DNA from 4 places in the Kosakonia sp. YIM B13571 genome. Region 4 is predicted to be linked to each of the others. Evidence: predicted binding sites of a transcription regulator. Region 4 holds the regulator's gene; each other region holds the start of a gene.
What was found. The regulator LexA, encoded in region 4, represses DNA repair genes until DNA is damaged. The targets are predictions, from matches to a motif close to TNCTGTATGTACATACAGNA.

Region 1 (3,133 bases), on a different contig from region 4:
GATCGCCCTGGCGAAAATAGAGCTCCGGTGCGATGGCGAGATAGCCTTCCAGTGCCAGCCGGCGGCACAGATCGCGAATATGCTCATGCACGCCGAAAATTTCTTGTATCACAATGACAATCGGCAGTGGGCCTTCGGCATTTTTCGGTCGGGCGTGAAAAGCGGGCATGTTCTCGCCCTGCGTTGGAATAGACGTTTCGCCCGCGATTAAGGCGTCTTCCGGCGTGTGAACAATAGTTGAAGCAAGAGGTGAAGCCGCAGGTGCAAAGCCTGGTGTGTTGTTGGTTGTCATGGCATTCTCCATACCTTTTTTAGCGCTTCAATAACTATAGTCGGGAAGAGTTGCCGCGCGCGCAAATCACCGTGCCGTAGACTATCTTTGCTGCTGAGTTGTGGGATGCGTCGTGTTAGTGTGATGTAAGTCACTAATTTATGGAAATGAAATGCAATCAGTTTCATTCATGGTGATGTCAGTCACGAAATTATGTCCGTGCCTTCTGTAAAGTATCTTTTTGCCTCTACTGATAAAACCGACCACAGAGGAGTCTGTTATGTCCAAGTCTGATGTTTTTCATCTCGGCCTCACCAAAAACGATTTACAAGGGGCTACGCTGGCCATCGTCCCTGGCGATCCGGAGCGTGTGGAAAAGATCGCCGCGCTGATGGATAAGCCGGTCAAACTGGCCTCCCACCGCGAATTTACCAGCTGGCGCGCAGAGCTGGATGGCAAACCGGTTATCGTTTGTTCCACCGGCATCGGCGGCCCGTCAACCTCTATCGCCGTAGAAGAACTGGCGCAGCTTGGCATCCGCACTTTCCTGCGCGTGGGCACCACCGGTGCGATTCAGCCGCACATTAATGTTGGCGACGTGCTGATCACCACTGCGTCCGTGCGCCTTGACGGCGCGAGCCTGCACTTTGCACCGATGGAGTACCCGGCGGTGGCGGATTTTGAGTGCACTACCGCGCTGGTTGCCGCAGCGGATGCGATTGGCGCGACGAAACACATCGGCGTTACCGCCTCTTCTGACACCTTCTATCCAGGCCAGGAGCGTTACGACACCTTCTCTGGTCGCGTGGTGAGCCGCTTTAAAGGTTCCATGGAAGAGTGGCAGTCCATGGGCGTGATGAACTATGAAATGGAATCCGCCACGCTGCTGACCATGTGTGCAAGCCAGGGACTGCGTGCCGGCATGGTTGCTGGTGTGATTGTAAACCGCACCCAGCAAGAGATCCCGAATGCGGAAACCATGAAGCAGACCGAAAGCCACGCGGTGAAAATCGTGGTGGAAGCTGCGCGTCGTCTTCTGTAATTCGCCTTCCCGTTTGCAAAGGCCGACGCGTTCGGCCTTTTCTTTTTGCGTACTGCTTCGCAGGAAAACCCCTTCCAAACTGGACGTTTATACAGCACAATCCTCCGCTATATGGGTTATCACTAAGGGGACGTGGTGGACACTTCAATCATCGTCATGGCAGCCGTTGCGCTGGCGGGTTTACTGGTCGGCTGGCTGGCAGCAAGCTGGCGCGGGGCGCAGCAGCAGGCGGAACTGCTCGCTGAGCAGCGAGATGTCTTTAGCGAACTGAGCGCAGCCCGGCAACAGATAACCCAAAACGAACACTGGCGTGAAGAGTGCGAGTTGCTCAATAACGAGCTGCGTAGCCTGCAACATATCAATAGTTCGCTGGAAGCGGATCTGCGTGAAGTCACCACCCGGCTGGAATCTACCCAGTTACATGCCGAAGAGAAGCTGCGACAGATGCACAGCAGCGAGCAGCGGCTGAGTGAACAGTTTGAAAACCTTGCTAATCGTATCTTTGAGCAAAGCAATCGCCGCGTTGATGAGCAAAACCGGCAAAGTCTGAACGGGCTGCTAACGCCGCTGCGCGAGCAGCTTGATGGTTTTCGCCGTCAGGTGCAGGAGAGCTTTGGTCAGGAAGCACGTGAACGCCACACGCTGGCACATGAAATTCGCAACCTGCAACAGCTGAATGCCCAGATGGCGCAGGAAGCGATAAACCTGACGCGTGCGCTGAAAGGCGATAACAAAACCCAGGGTAACTGGGGCGAAGTGGTGCTGACCCGTGTGCTGGAAGCCTCTGGTTTACGTGAAGGCTATGAATACGAAACCCAGGTCAGTATTGAAAATGACCACCGTGCGCGGATGCAGCCGGATGTGATCGTGCGTCTGCCGCAGGGCAAAGATGTGGTGATCGACGCCAAAATGACGCTGGTGGCCTACGAACGTTACTTCAATGCCGATGACGATTTTATTCGTGAAAGCGCCTTACAGGAGCATATCGCTTCTGTACGTAATCATATTCGCCTGCTTGGTCGTAAGGATTATCAGCAACTACCGGGGCTGCGTAGTCTGGATTATGTGTTGATGTTTATTCCGGTGGAACCCGCCTTTTTGATTGCACTGGACAGGCAGCCCGAACTGATCACCGAAGCGCTGAAAAATAACATAATGCTGGTCAGCCCGACGACACTGCTGGTGGCGCTACGCACCATCGCCAATCTGTGGCGTTATGAACATCAAAGCCGTAATGCGCAGCAGATCGCGGAGCGGGCGAGCCGCCTGTATGACAAAATGCGCCTGTTCGTTGACGACATGTCGTCCATTGGACTGGGTCTGGATAAAGCGCAGGAAAATTACCGTCAGGCGATGAAAAAACTGAGTTCCGGGCGCGGCAATTTGCTGGCCCAAGCGGAAGCGTTTCGCGGGCTCGGCGTCGAAATCAAACGCGAGATTAATCCGGAATTGGCGGCGCAAGCACAGGAACAGGACGAAGAGTTCCGTTTGCGTTCCGGGCAAAACGATTCCCTTGATTGCTTTGAAGACAACGCGTTAGATAGCATGGCAGCGGGCGATGAGCCTGAATCGAAGGCTTCTTCGGGTGGTTGAATCGTAGGGCAATCGCCTCCAATCTGATACACTTCACAAACAAATTCTTGAATAGCAGGCACTAAGATGGCGGAAGATTCAAAAGAGACAACACACTTTGGTTTTCAGACCGTCGCCAAAGAAAACAAAGCCGACATGGTGGCGCATGTCTTCCATTCAGTCGCGTCAAAATATGACGTGATGAACGATCTGATGTCGATGGGCATTCACCGTTTATGGAAGCGCTT
Region 2 (3,133 bases), on a different contig from region 4:
TCCCGGCGCACTGCGCTGCCCGGTTCACTTCCGGCGCGCATGGCGACATGCAGATTTTCCTCAATGGTGAGTTGCGAAAAAATCCGCCTGTCCTGCGGCACATAGCTGATGCCGATGGCGCTGCGATGTTCGGCTTGCAAAGAGAGCAGGTCGCGCGGCGGAGCGCCCGCGTCCTGCCAAATCATGCTACCGCTTTCAATCGGCAAATAGCCGGTGATGCAATTCACCAGTGTCGTTTTGCCCATGCCTGGCAACCCAATAACTGATGTGCAGACCCCGGGGGATAAATCGAGGTCGACATTCCACAATGTATGCTGATTACCGTAATACTGATTTACTGCGCGTAAGCTCAACATTGTCCGCTCCTTGTTTCGGATCTGATGACCAAGATGATTCTGCAAAAGGCTTGCCAGAACATAAAAAAGGCTTTTTTTTCGGATGCCGCTGAGAAAAGTGGCTTTTAAAACGCGAGGAGGGAAGAAGCCAGGTAAAAATTCTGCACTTTGCCAGTGCTTGCAGTGTTGAGTTGTGGTGCAGTAATGGCCGGATCTGTGAGAACGATCTCATGCGGATCCTGCGTTTCGTTTGCTGATAATTATCAAAAAGAAATGATAAAAAATTTTTAGCGGCACCTGCCTGGGACAAAATGGGATTTGGCGGGAAGGCGAGGTGTCCGGCCTGGCGGCAGTTATCCACTATTCCTGTGGATAACCTTGTGTATTAGAGTTAGAAAACATGCGGCAAGCGAGAAAGGACGCGGGTTGCGCCTGAATTGGTGTTAAACACGTCTTTTTGAAATTATATCTAATAATCAAAAGGTTATATAAAAGCAATGCCTGTAAGAAAAGTGTCACTCGCTGCCACAAAACTTTCAAAGGCTCGCTTGACAAATGTTAAAAGAGGAAAAATTTTGGGGATAACCTGAAAGGGTTGGTGTTTTATCTTGTCCGCGCTGAAATTTGAGGGGAGAAGCGACGCCCTAACGGGGAGTAGAACAGATTGCCTATTTCGCTACTGTTTTTTCATCCAGTGTTATTTATTGGCAAAAGTGAACAGGGTGAGTAAAATGTGTTACCTGCCCGCTCATTCCTTCATCAGGTAGCCGTTCATGAGTAAACCGTTCAAACTGAATTCCGCTTTTCGTCCTTCCGGCGATCAGCCTGAAGCTATCCGCCGCCTCAAGGAAGGTCTGGAAGACGGCCTTGCGCACCAGACGCTGCTCGGGGTGACGGGTTCAGGGAAGACATTCACCGTTGCTAATGTGATTGCCGATCTCCAGCGCCCAACAATGGTGCTGGCACCGAATAAAACGCTGGCTGCGCAGCTGTATGGTGAAATGAAAGAGTTCTTCCCGGATAACGCGGTGGAGTATTTCGTCTCTTACTACGATTACTACCAGCCGGAAGCGTATGTCCCAAGTTCCGACACCTTTATCGAAAAAGATGCCTCGGTGAATGAACATATCGAGCAGATGCGTCTGTCAGCAACGAAGGCGTTACTGGAGCGTCGCGATGTGATTGTGGTGGCATCCGTCTCTGCCATCTACGGTCTGGGCGATCCGGACCTCTACCTGAAAATGATGCTGCACCTGACTAAGGGCATGATCATCGATCAGCGCGCGATCCTGCGCCGCCTGACGGAGCTGCAATATACCCGCAACGATCAGGCGTTCCAGCGCGGCACTTTCCGCGTGCGTGGCGAAGTTATCGATGTGTTCCCGGCGGAATCTGACGATCTGGCGCTGCGTATCGAATTATTCGATGAAGAAGTTGAACGGCTGTCGCTATTCGATCCGCTGACCGGTCATATTGAATCGGGCATCCAGCGTTTCACCATCTACCCGAAAACGCACTACGTGACGCCACGCGAGCGTATCGTGCAGGCGATGGAAGAGATCAAAGTTGAGCTGGCTGAACGCCGTAAGTCGCTGCTGGCCAATAATAAACTGCTGGAAGAGCAGCGGCTCAGCCAGCGTACTCAGTTCGACCTGGAGATGATGAACGAGCTGGGCTACTGCTCGGGGATTGAAAACTACTCGCGCTATCTTTCCGGTCGTGGGCCGGGCGAGCCGCCGCCGACGCTGTTCGACTACTTGCCTGCTGATGGTCTGCTGGTGATCGACGAATCACACGTTACCATTCCGCAGATTGGCGGGATGTATCGCGGCGACCGCGCGCGTAAAGAGACGCTGGTGGAATATGGTTTCCGCCTGCCGTCGGCGCTGGATAACCGGCCGTTAAAATTTGAAGAGTTTGAAGCGCTGGCACCGCAGTCGATTTATGTTTCGGCGACGCCAGGTAATTACGAGCTGGAGAAATCAGGCAGCGAAGTGATTGATCAAGTGGTGCGCCCGACTGGCCTGCTCGATCCGGTGATTGAAGTGCGCCCGGTGGCGACTCAGGTGGACGATCTGCTTTCTGAAATTCGCCTGCGCGCCGCGATTAATGAACGTGTTTTGGTCACGACGCTGACCAAACGCATGGCGGAAGATCTTACGGAATATCTGGAAGAGCATGGCGAGCGGGTACGTTATCTGCACTCGGATATCGACACCGTTGAACGTATGGAGATTATCCGCGATTTGCGCCTTGGCGAGTTCGACGTGCTGGTCGGCATCAACTTGCTACGTGAGGGGCTGGATATGCCGGAAGTGTCGCTGGTGGCGATTCTGGATGCCGACAAAGAGGGGTTCCTGCGTTCCGAGCGTTCGCTTATCCAGACCATTGGCCGCGCCGCACGTAACATTAACGGTAAAGCCATTCTTTATGGCGACAGGATCACGCCGTCAATGGCGAAAGCGATTGGCGAAACCGAGCGCCGTCGTGAAAAACAGCAGCAATATAACGAAGAGCACGGTATTACGCCGCAAGGTCTGAACAAGAAAGTGGTGGATATTCTTGCGCTTGGCGAAGGGCTGGCGAAGACGCGCGCGAAAGGGCGTGGCAAAGCGCGCACCCCTGCTCAGGTGGAAGCTGCTGAACTGGCGCTCACGCCGAAAGCGCTGCAGCAGAAAATCCACGAGCTGGAAGGCCAGATGATGCAACATGCGCAGAACCTGGAGTTTGAAGAGGCGGCGAAAGTGCGCGACCAGCTGCACCAGCTGCGCGAGCTATTTATTGCCGCATCGTAATCT
Region 3 (3,133 bases), on a different contig from region 4:
TTTTTTATGGTTTTGATTCGTCCTGGGCTACGGACATCAAAAGATGTGATTCCGTTTATTGCCCCCGGATTTAGCTCTCAAGGGGGCGGCAAATGCTTCTTTGAGAGCTGTGTAGGCCTTCAGGAAACAATCAATGTCGCCTGTTGGGAGAGGCTGATTTTTATCCGCTGACTTTCACCGCCGCGGCAGCTGCAACTGCGTATTCCACCGCTTTTTCAACGTTATCTGCCACAGCCAGCGCGACGCCCATACGGCGAGAACCCTCAATTTCCGGCTTGCCAAACAGACGCAACTGCACACCCGCACCTACGGCGTTGTGCACGTTGTCAAAGGTGACATTCTGGCTGGTCAGGCGCGGCAGGATCACCGCAGAAGCGGACGGGCCATACTGGCGAATCGCACCAATTGGCATGCCGAGAAAAGCGCGGACATGCAGGGCAAACTCGGAAAGATCCTGCGAAATCAATGTCACCATACCGGTATCGTGCGGGCGTGGAGAGACTTCGCTGAAGATGACGTCATCGCCGCAAACAAAAAGCTCAACGCCAAACAGGCCGTATCCGCCAAGCGCCAGCACCACTTTACTGGCGATCGCTTGCGAGCGCTCCAGCGCCAGAGGCGACATCTGCTGCGGTTGCCAGGATTCGCGATAATCGCCATCTTCCTGGCGATGGCCGACCGGTGCGCAGAAATGAACGCCGTCAACGGCGCTGATGGTCAGCAGCGTGATTTCAAAATCAAAGTTGACCACGCCTTCAACAATCACCCGCCCGGCGCCTGCTCGGCCGCCTTGTTGGGCATATTCCCATGCTTTCGCTAATTGATCGGCGCTTTTAATAAAGCTCTGACCTTTACCGGAAGAACTCATTACCGGTTTTACGATACAGGGCAAACCTATCTCCGCGACGGCTTGCTGAAATGCGGCTTCACTGTCGGCAAAGCGATAGCTGGAAGTAGGCAACTGTAACTCTTCAGCCGCCAGACGGCGGATACCTTCACGATTCATCGTCAGTTTGGTGGCGCGCGCGCAGGGAACAACATGTTGACCCTGCGCTTCCAGCCCAATCAGCGTATCCGTGGCGATAGCTTCGATTTCCGGCACGATAAAGTGAGGTTTTTCCTGTACAACCAGCGCCTTTAACGCCTCGCCATCGAGCATATTGATGACGTGAGAGCGATGCGCGACGTGCATCGCGGGGGCATCGGGATAGCGATCAACAGCAATCACTTCAATACCCAGACGCTGGCATTCGATCGCAACTTCCTTGCCCAGTTCGCCAGAGCCTAATAACATCACGCGTGTTGCTGCAGGTCGCAGCGCAGTTCCTAAAAGAGTCATAGCATCGTACCGTGAGAAAAAATTTGCGCGCAGTATAAACGAAAACGTTTGCGTCTGTCTTTTATCACTTGCGGTGGTTTTTTCATCGCGCTACTATACTGTATAAATACACAGTTAAATGAGGCTGCATCATGGCGGTAGAAGTTAAATACGTTGTTATTCGTGAAGGTGAGGAAAAAATGTCTTTTGCCAGCAAAAAGGAAGCCGATGCTTACGATAAAATGCTCGACCTGGCCGAAGTTCTCGGCGATTGGCTTGCAACAGGGCCGGTAGATCTGGAAGACAATGCACGCGACCAGATGGCGCTGTGGCTTGCCGAGCAAAAAGAGGCGCTTAACGGCATCCTGAAGTCAGGCAAATTACCAGGCACTGAAGCTGAAGACGCGGCAGCACCGGCCGACTCTTCTGATTCGGATGCGGCTGAAGCTGTTGATATCAAAACTGCAGCGAAGCGCGTAAAAGTCGCCTGATCTTGCACTGCCAGCAATTTGTACCATGCTTTGAAGGGGTAAAAACCAGGAGATAAGCATGAAAATAGCAGGAGTTTTCACCGGTCTGCTTTTGCTGGCAGGCAGCATGACGGTGCATGCCGCCACGGATAAATCGGTTAAATTTCCCTCGTGCGAGGGGCTCAAGGCAGACGGCATTGCCGCGAGTGTTAAGCGGGATTATTTGCAGAACCGCATTGTCCGATGGGCTGATGATCAAAAGAGACTGGGGCAGGCCGATCCGGTCGCCTGGATCAATCCGAAAGAAATCACCGGCAAGGATGATAAATGGGTTGTGCCGTTAGCCGTAAGAGGGAAAAGCACGGACCTTCACTATCGCGTAGTCATCGATTGTAAAGGTGGAACCGCAGAGTATCAGCCGCAATCATAACATCGCATTTTCCCAATCTTTCCAGATATAGACACTTCCTGACATCCCCCTCGCTTACTCTGTGCTCACAACTGTCATGGTAAGCGAGGGTTCTATGAGCTGGTTAAATCAACTGCAGTCGTTGCTTGGTCAAAAAAACGATACACAAACGCCGTCTTCAGGTGGACAGGGGCTCAACAATTTGTTGGTGCCGGGCGCATTAGGTGGCCTGGCGGGGCTGCTGGTCGCCAGTAAATCATCGCGTAAACTGCTCGCGAAGTATGGCACCGGTGCTTTGCTGGTGGGCGGAGGAGCCGTTGCGGGTAGCGTGTTGTGGAATAAGTACAAGGATCGCATCCGGGATGCGCATCAAAGCGAGCCACAATTTGGCCAGCAAAATACGCCTCTGGATGTACGTACTGAGCGGCTGATCCTGGCGCTGGTGTTCGCCGCCAAAAGCGACGGACACATTGATGATAAAGAACGCGCGGCGATAGAACAGCAATTGCGTGACGCGGGCGTGGAAGCGCAAGGGCAGCAACTGGTGTCGAATGCTATAGACCAGCCGCTGGACCCCGCGCGTCTGGCGCAGGGAGTGCAAAACGAAGAAGAAGCGCTGGAAGTTTACTTCCTCAGCTGCGCCGTTATCGATATTGATCATTTTATGGAACGCAGCTATCTGAACGCGCTGGGCGAGGCGTTAAAAATTCCGCAAGATGTGCGAGAAGATATCGAGGCGGATCTCAAAAAGCAGAAATTAGCGCTTAGCTCATGATCTAAATTACGTTTCGCTTGCATCGCGCGTGGGTTTTGCCACCCTTATAGGTATGTAAAACCAAATAAGAATTGTGCTATGTCGCCGAAAGCAAAAAAAATCCCGCACGCCATGACGATGCATGGTGATACGCGTATCGACAACTATTACTGGCTGCGGGA
Region 4 (3,133 bases):
TACGACGCAGCGAAACCGGCGGTGAAAAACGCACAAAGCTGTCGCGGCCAAGCCAGGAAACAGCAAAGAATTTCTGGATGCCGTTCAGCATACGCAGCGGCGGGTTAATTTCGCCTTTTTCACGCCCCGGTGAACGACCAAACATCACCGATACCGGCACCATTTGCACATCCAAATCAGGATGGCTGCGGTGTAAATCCAGGTAGTCGTGGAACAGCTTGATCGACTCTTCTTTTGGCGCGTAATAAGTGAACACGCGCGGGCCGCCGTGGATAAACACGAAACGCGGCAGCAAAGCGCCGTCGATTTCCAGCGGTTCCATGGGATCGGGCAGCTCATGTGCCAGACACTGCGCGCGTAGAGTCAGTAAATCTGCCTTTGAGTTATAAGGCAGCACGTACATGATGGGACGTGACGTATCGAGACCCAGCTCCTGTGCAGGTTCTGCGGGGATCGATTTACTTTTTACCAGTACGCTTAATGGTAAATTCAGTAACTTGTAGTAAATTCGTGGCCAGCCGGACATAAAGGATGTAAAGCCTCTGGTTAATAGTGCCATTGCGCCGCAAGAATATCAGAAAGCACACATAATTTCTGTTGTACCGCTGCGCGCTTGCTGAGACATTGACGCCAATTTAATAAAAAGGTTCTTTTAAATGGCTAATAATACCACCGGTTTCACCCGGATCATTAAAGCCGCTGGATATTCCTGGAAAGGCGTTCGCGCCGCCTGGATCAATGAAGCGGCATTTCGTCAGGAAGCCGTTGCGGTTACCCTGGCAATTATAATCGCTTGCTGGCTCGATATTGACACAATGACGCGCGTACTGCTGATTGGTTCTGTGACGCTGGTGATGATTGTCGAAATTCTGAACAGCGCCATCGAGGCCGTGGTCGATCGTATTGGCTCTGAATTCCATGAACTTTCCGGGCGAGCAAAGGATATGGGCTCAGCGGCGGTGCTGATGTCTATCCTGTTGGCGATGTTTACCTGGATCGCATTACTCTGGTCGCATTTTCGATAACGCTTCCAGAATTCAATAACGTTCTGGTTTTTTGCTTAAATTTGGTTCCAAAATCGCCTTTAGCTGTATATACTCACAGCATAACTGTATATACACCCAGGGGGCGGGATGAAAGCATTAACGGCCAGGCAGCAAGAGGTGTTCGATCTTATTCGCGATCGCATCACTCAAACCGGTATGCCACCAACGCGTGCGGAAATCGCACAGCAATTGGGGTTCCGTTCCCCAAATGCGGCGGAAGAACACCTCAAAGCGCTGGCGCGCAAAGGGGTTATCGAAATCGTATCTGGCGCATCGCGTGGTCTTCGCCTGCTGCTTGAAGAAGAAGAGGACGATATCGGCTTACCGCTGATTGGTCGCGTCGCGGCGGGTGAGCCTCTGCTGGCGCAGCAGCATATCGAAGGCCATTACCAGGTCGATCCGAGCCTCTTTAAACCCCATGCGGATTTCCTGCTGCGCGTGAGCGGCATGTCGATGCGTGACATTGGCATTATGGACGGCGATCTGCTGGCGGTGCACAAAACGCAAGATGTGCGTAACGGCCAGGTCGTTGTTGCGCGTATTGAAGACGAAGTCACGGTCAAACGTTTGAAAAAGCAGGGCAACACCGTTGAACTGCTGCCGGAAAACAGTGAGTTTTCCCCGATCGTCGTCGATCTGCGCGATCAAAACTTTACCATCGAAGGGCTTGCGGTCGGTGTCATTCGTAATGGCGCGTGGTTGTAACGCACATTCGCTCTGCTGCGGAGCTGATTCAGGTTCCGCAGCGATCTCCTCTTTTCCCTCAATAACATTCACATTCATACCATGCCACTGCTAACCACATCCGACAAAGCGCTCTGGCGGCTTGCACTGCCGATGATCTTCTCGAATATCACTGTCCCGTTGCTGGGGCTAGTGGATACGGCGGTAGTGGGGCATCTGGACAGCCCGGTTTACCTGGGCGGTGTGGCGATTGGCGCAACGGCAACCAGTTTCCTCTTTATGTTGCTGCTCTTTTTGCGCATGAGCACCACCGGGCTAACAGCTCAGGCGTTCGGCGCGAAGAATGCGCCCGCGCTGGCGCGTGCGTTAGTCCAGCCTTTGCTGCTGGCGCTGGGCGCTGGTGTACTGATTGCTGTGTTGCGCACGCCGATTATCGGCGTGGCGCTGCATATCACCGGCGGTAGCGAGGCGGTGCTGGAACAGGCGCAGCGGTTCCTGGATATTCGCTGGTTGAGCGCACCCGCTTCGCTGGGCAACCTGGTATTGCTCGGTTGGTTGCTCGGCGTGCAGTATGCGCGCGCACCGGTGATCTTGCTGGTGGTGGGGAACCTGCTCAACATCGTGCTCGATCTGTGGTTGGTCATGGGGCTGCATATGAATGTGCAAGGTGCAGCGCTTGCCACGGTGATAGCGGAATACGTCACTTTCGTCATTGGCTTGTGGATGGTGCGACACGTACTGGTGATGCGCGGTATTCCATTGCTGACGTTGAAAAATGCATGGCGCGGCGGCGTACGGCGTTTGCTGGCGCTGAACCGCGATATCATGTTGCGTTCGTTGCTGCTGCAACTCTGCTTTGGTTCGATAACGGTGTTTGGTGCCCGCCTCGGTGATGAGACGGTGGCAGCAAACGCGGTGCTGATGATGTTTTTAACCTTTACCGCTTATGCGCTGGATGGTTTCGCGTATGCGGTTGAAGCCCACTCCGGGCAGGCTTACGGCGCCAGAGACGGCCGTCAATTGATGCATATCTGGCGGGCTGCTTGCCGGCAGGCCGGTCTGGTGGCGCTGTTCTTTGCCGTTGTGTATGCGCTGGCGGGTCAGCAAATTATCGCGTTGTTAACGTCGCTACCCGCCCTGCAACAGCTTGCCGGGCATTATCTAATTTGGCAGGTTATGTTACCGCTAGTGGGGGTGTGGTGTTATCTGCTGGACGGTATGTTTGTCGGTGCGACGCGCGCGGCCGAAATGCGTAACAGTATGGCAGTGGCGGCGGCGGGGTTTGCCGTTACGCTACTCACCGTGCCTGTTTTGGGTAATCACGGTTTGTGGTTGTCGCTTGCTGTGTTTCTTGCTCTGCGTGGGCTGACGCTGACGCTAGTATGGCGTCGCCACTGGCGTGA

Region 1: the regulator LexA is predicted to act here: its motif matches at 1,391-1,410, upstream of rmuC (DNA recombination protein RmuC).
Region 2: the regulator LexA is predicted to act here: its motif matches at 1,013-1,032, upstream of uvrB (excinuclease ABC subunit UvrB).
Region 3: the regulator LexA is predicted to act here: its motif matches at 1,436-1,455, upstream of ACFX4O_RS10470 (YebG family protein).

What each region holds. Positions count from the first base shown of each region.
Region 1 is NZ_JBHZPL010000015.1:16,440-19,572, reverse strand. It holds gene ACFX4O_RS22405 (dienelactone hydrolase family protein) at 1-292, opposite strand, end outside; gene udp (uridine phosphorylase) at 552-1,313, shown strand; gene rmuC (DNA recombination protein RmuC) at 1,449-2,906, shown strand; gene ubiE (bifunctional demethylmenaquinone methyltransferase/2-methoxy-6-polyprenyl-1,4-benzoquinol methylase UbiE) at 2,973-3,133, shown strand, end outside.
Region 2 is NZ_JBHZPL010000001.1:441,933-445,065, reverse strand. It holds gene ACFX4O_RS02100 (ABC transporter ATP-binding protein) at 1-356, opposite strand, end outside; gene ACFX4O_RS02095 (hypothetical protein) at 319-696, opposite strand; gene uvrB (excinuclease ABC subunit UvrB) at 1,109-3,130, shown strand.
Region 3 is NZ_JBHZPL010000003.1:424,957-428,089, forward strand. It holds gene purT (formate-dependent phosphoribosylglycinamide formyltransferase) at 161-1,339, opposite strand; gene ACFX4O_RS10470 (YebG family protein) at 1,471-1,809, shown strand; gene yebF (protein YebF) at 1,868-2,218, shown strand; gene ACFX4O_RS10480 (tellurite resistance TerB family protein) at 2,313-2,972, shown strand; gene ptrB (oligopeptidase B) at 3,051-3,133, shown strand, end outside.
Region 4 is NZ_JBHZPL010000009.1:19,910-23,042, forward strand. It holds gene plsB (glycerol-3-phosphate 1-O-acyltransferase PlsB) at 1-526, opposite strand, end outside; gene ACFX4O_RS18345 (diacylglycerol kinase) at 657-1,025, shown strand; gene lexA (transcriptional repressor LexA) at 1,134-1,751, shown strand; gene dinF (MATE family efflux transporter DinF) at 1,833-3,133, shown strand, end outside.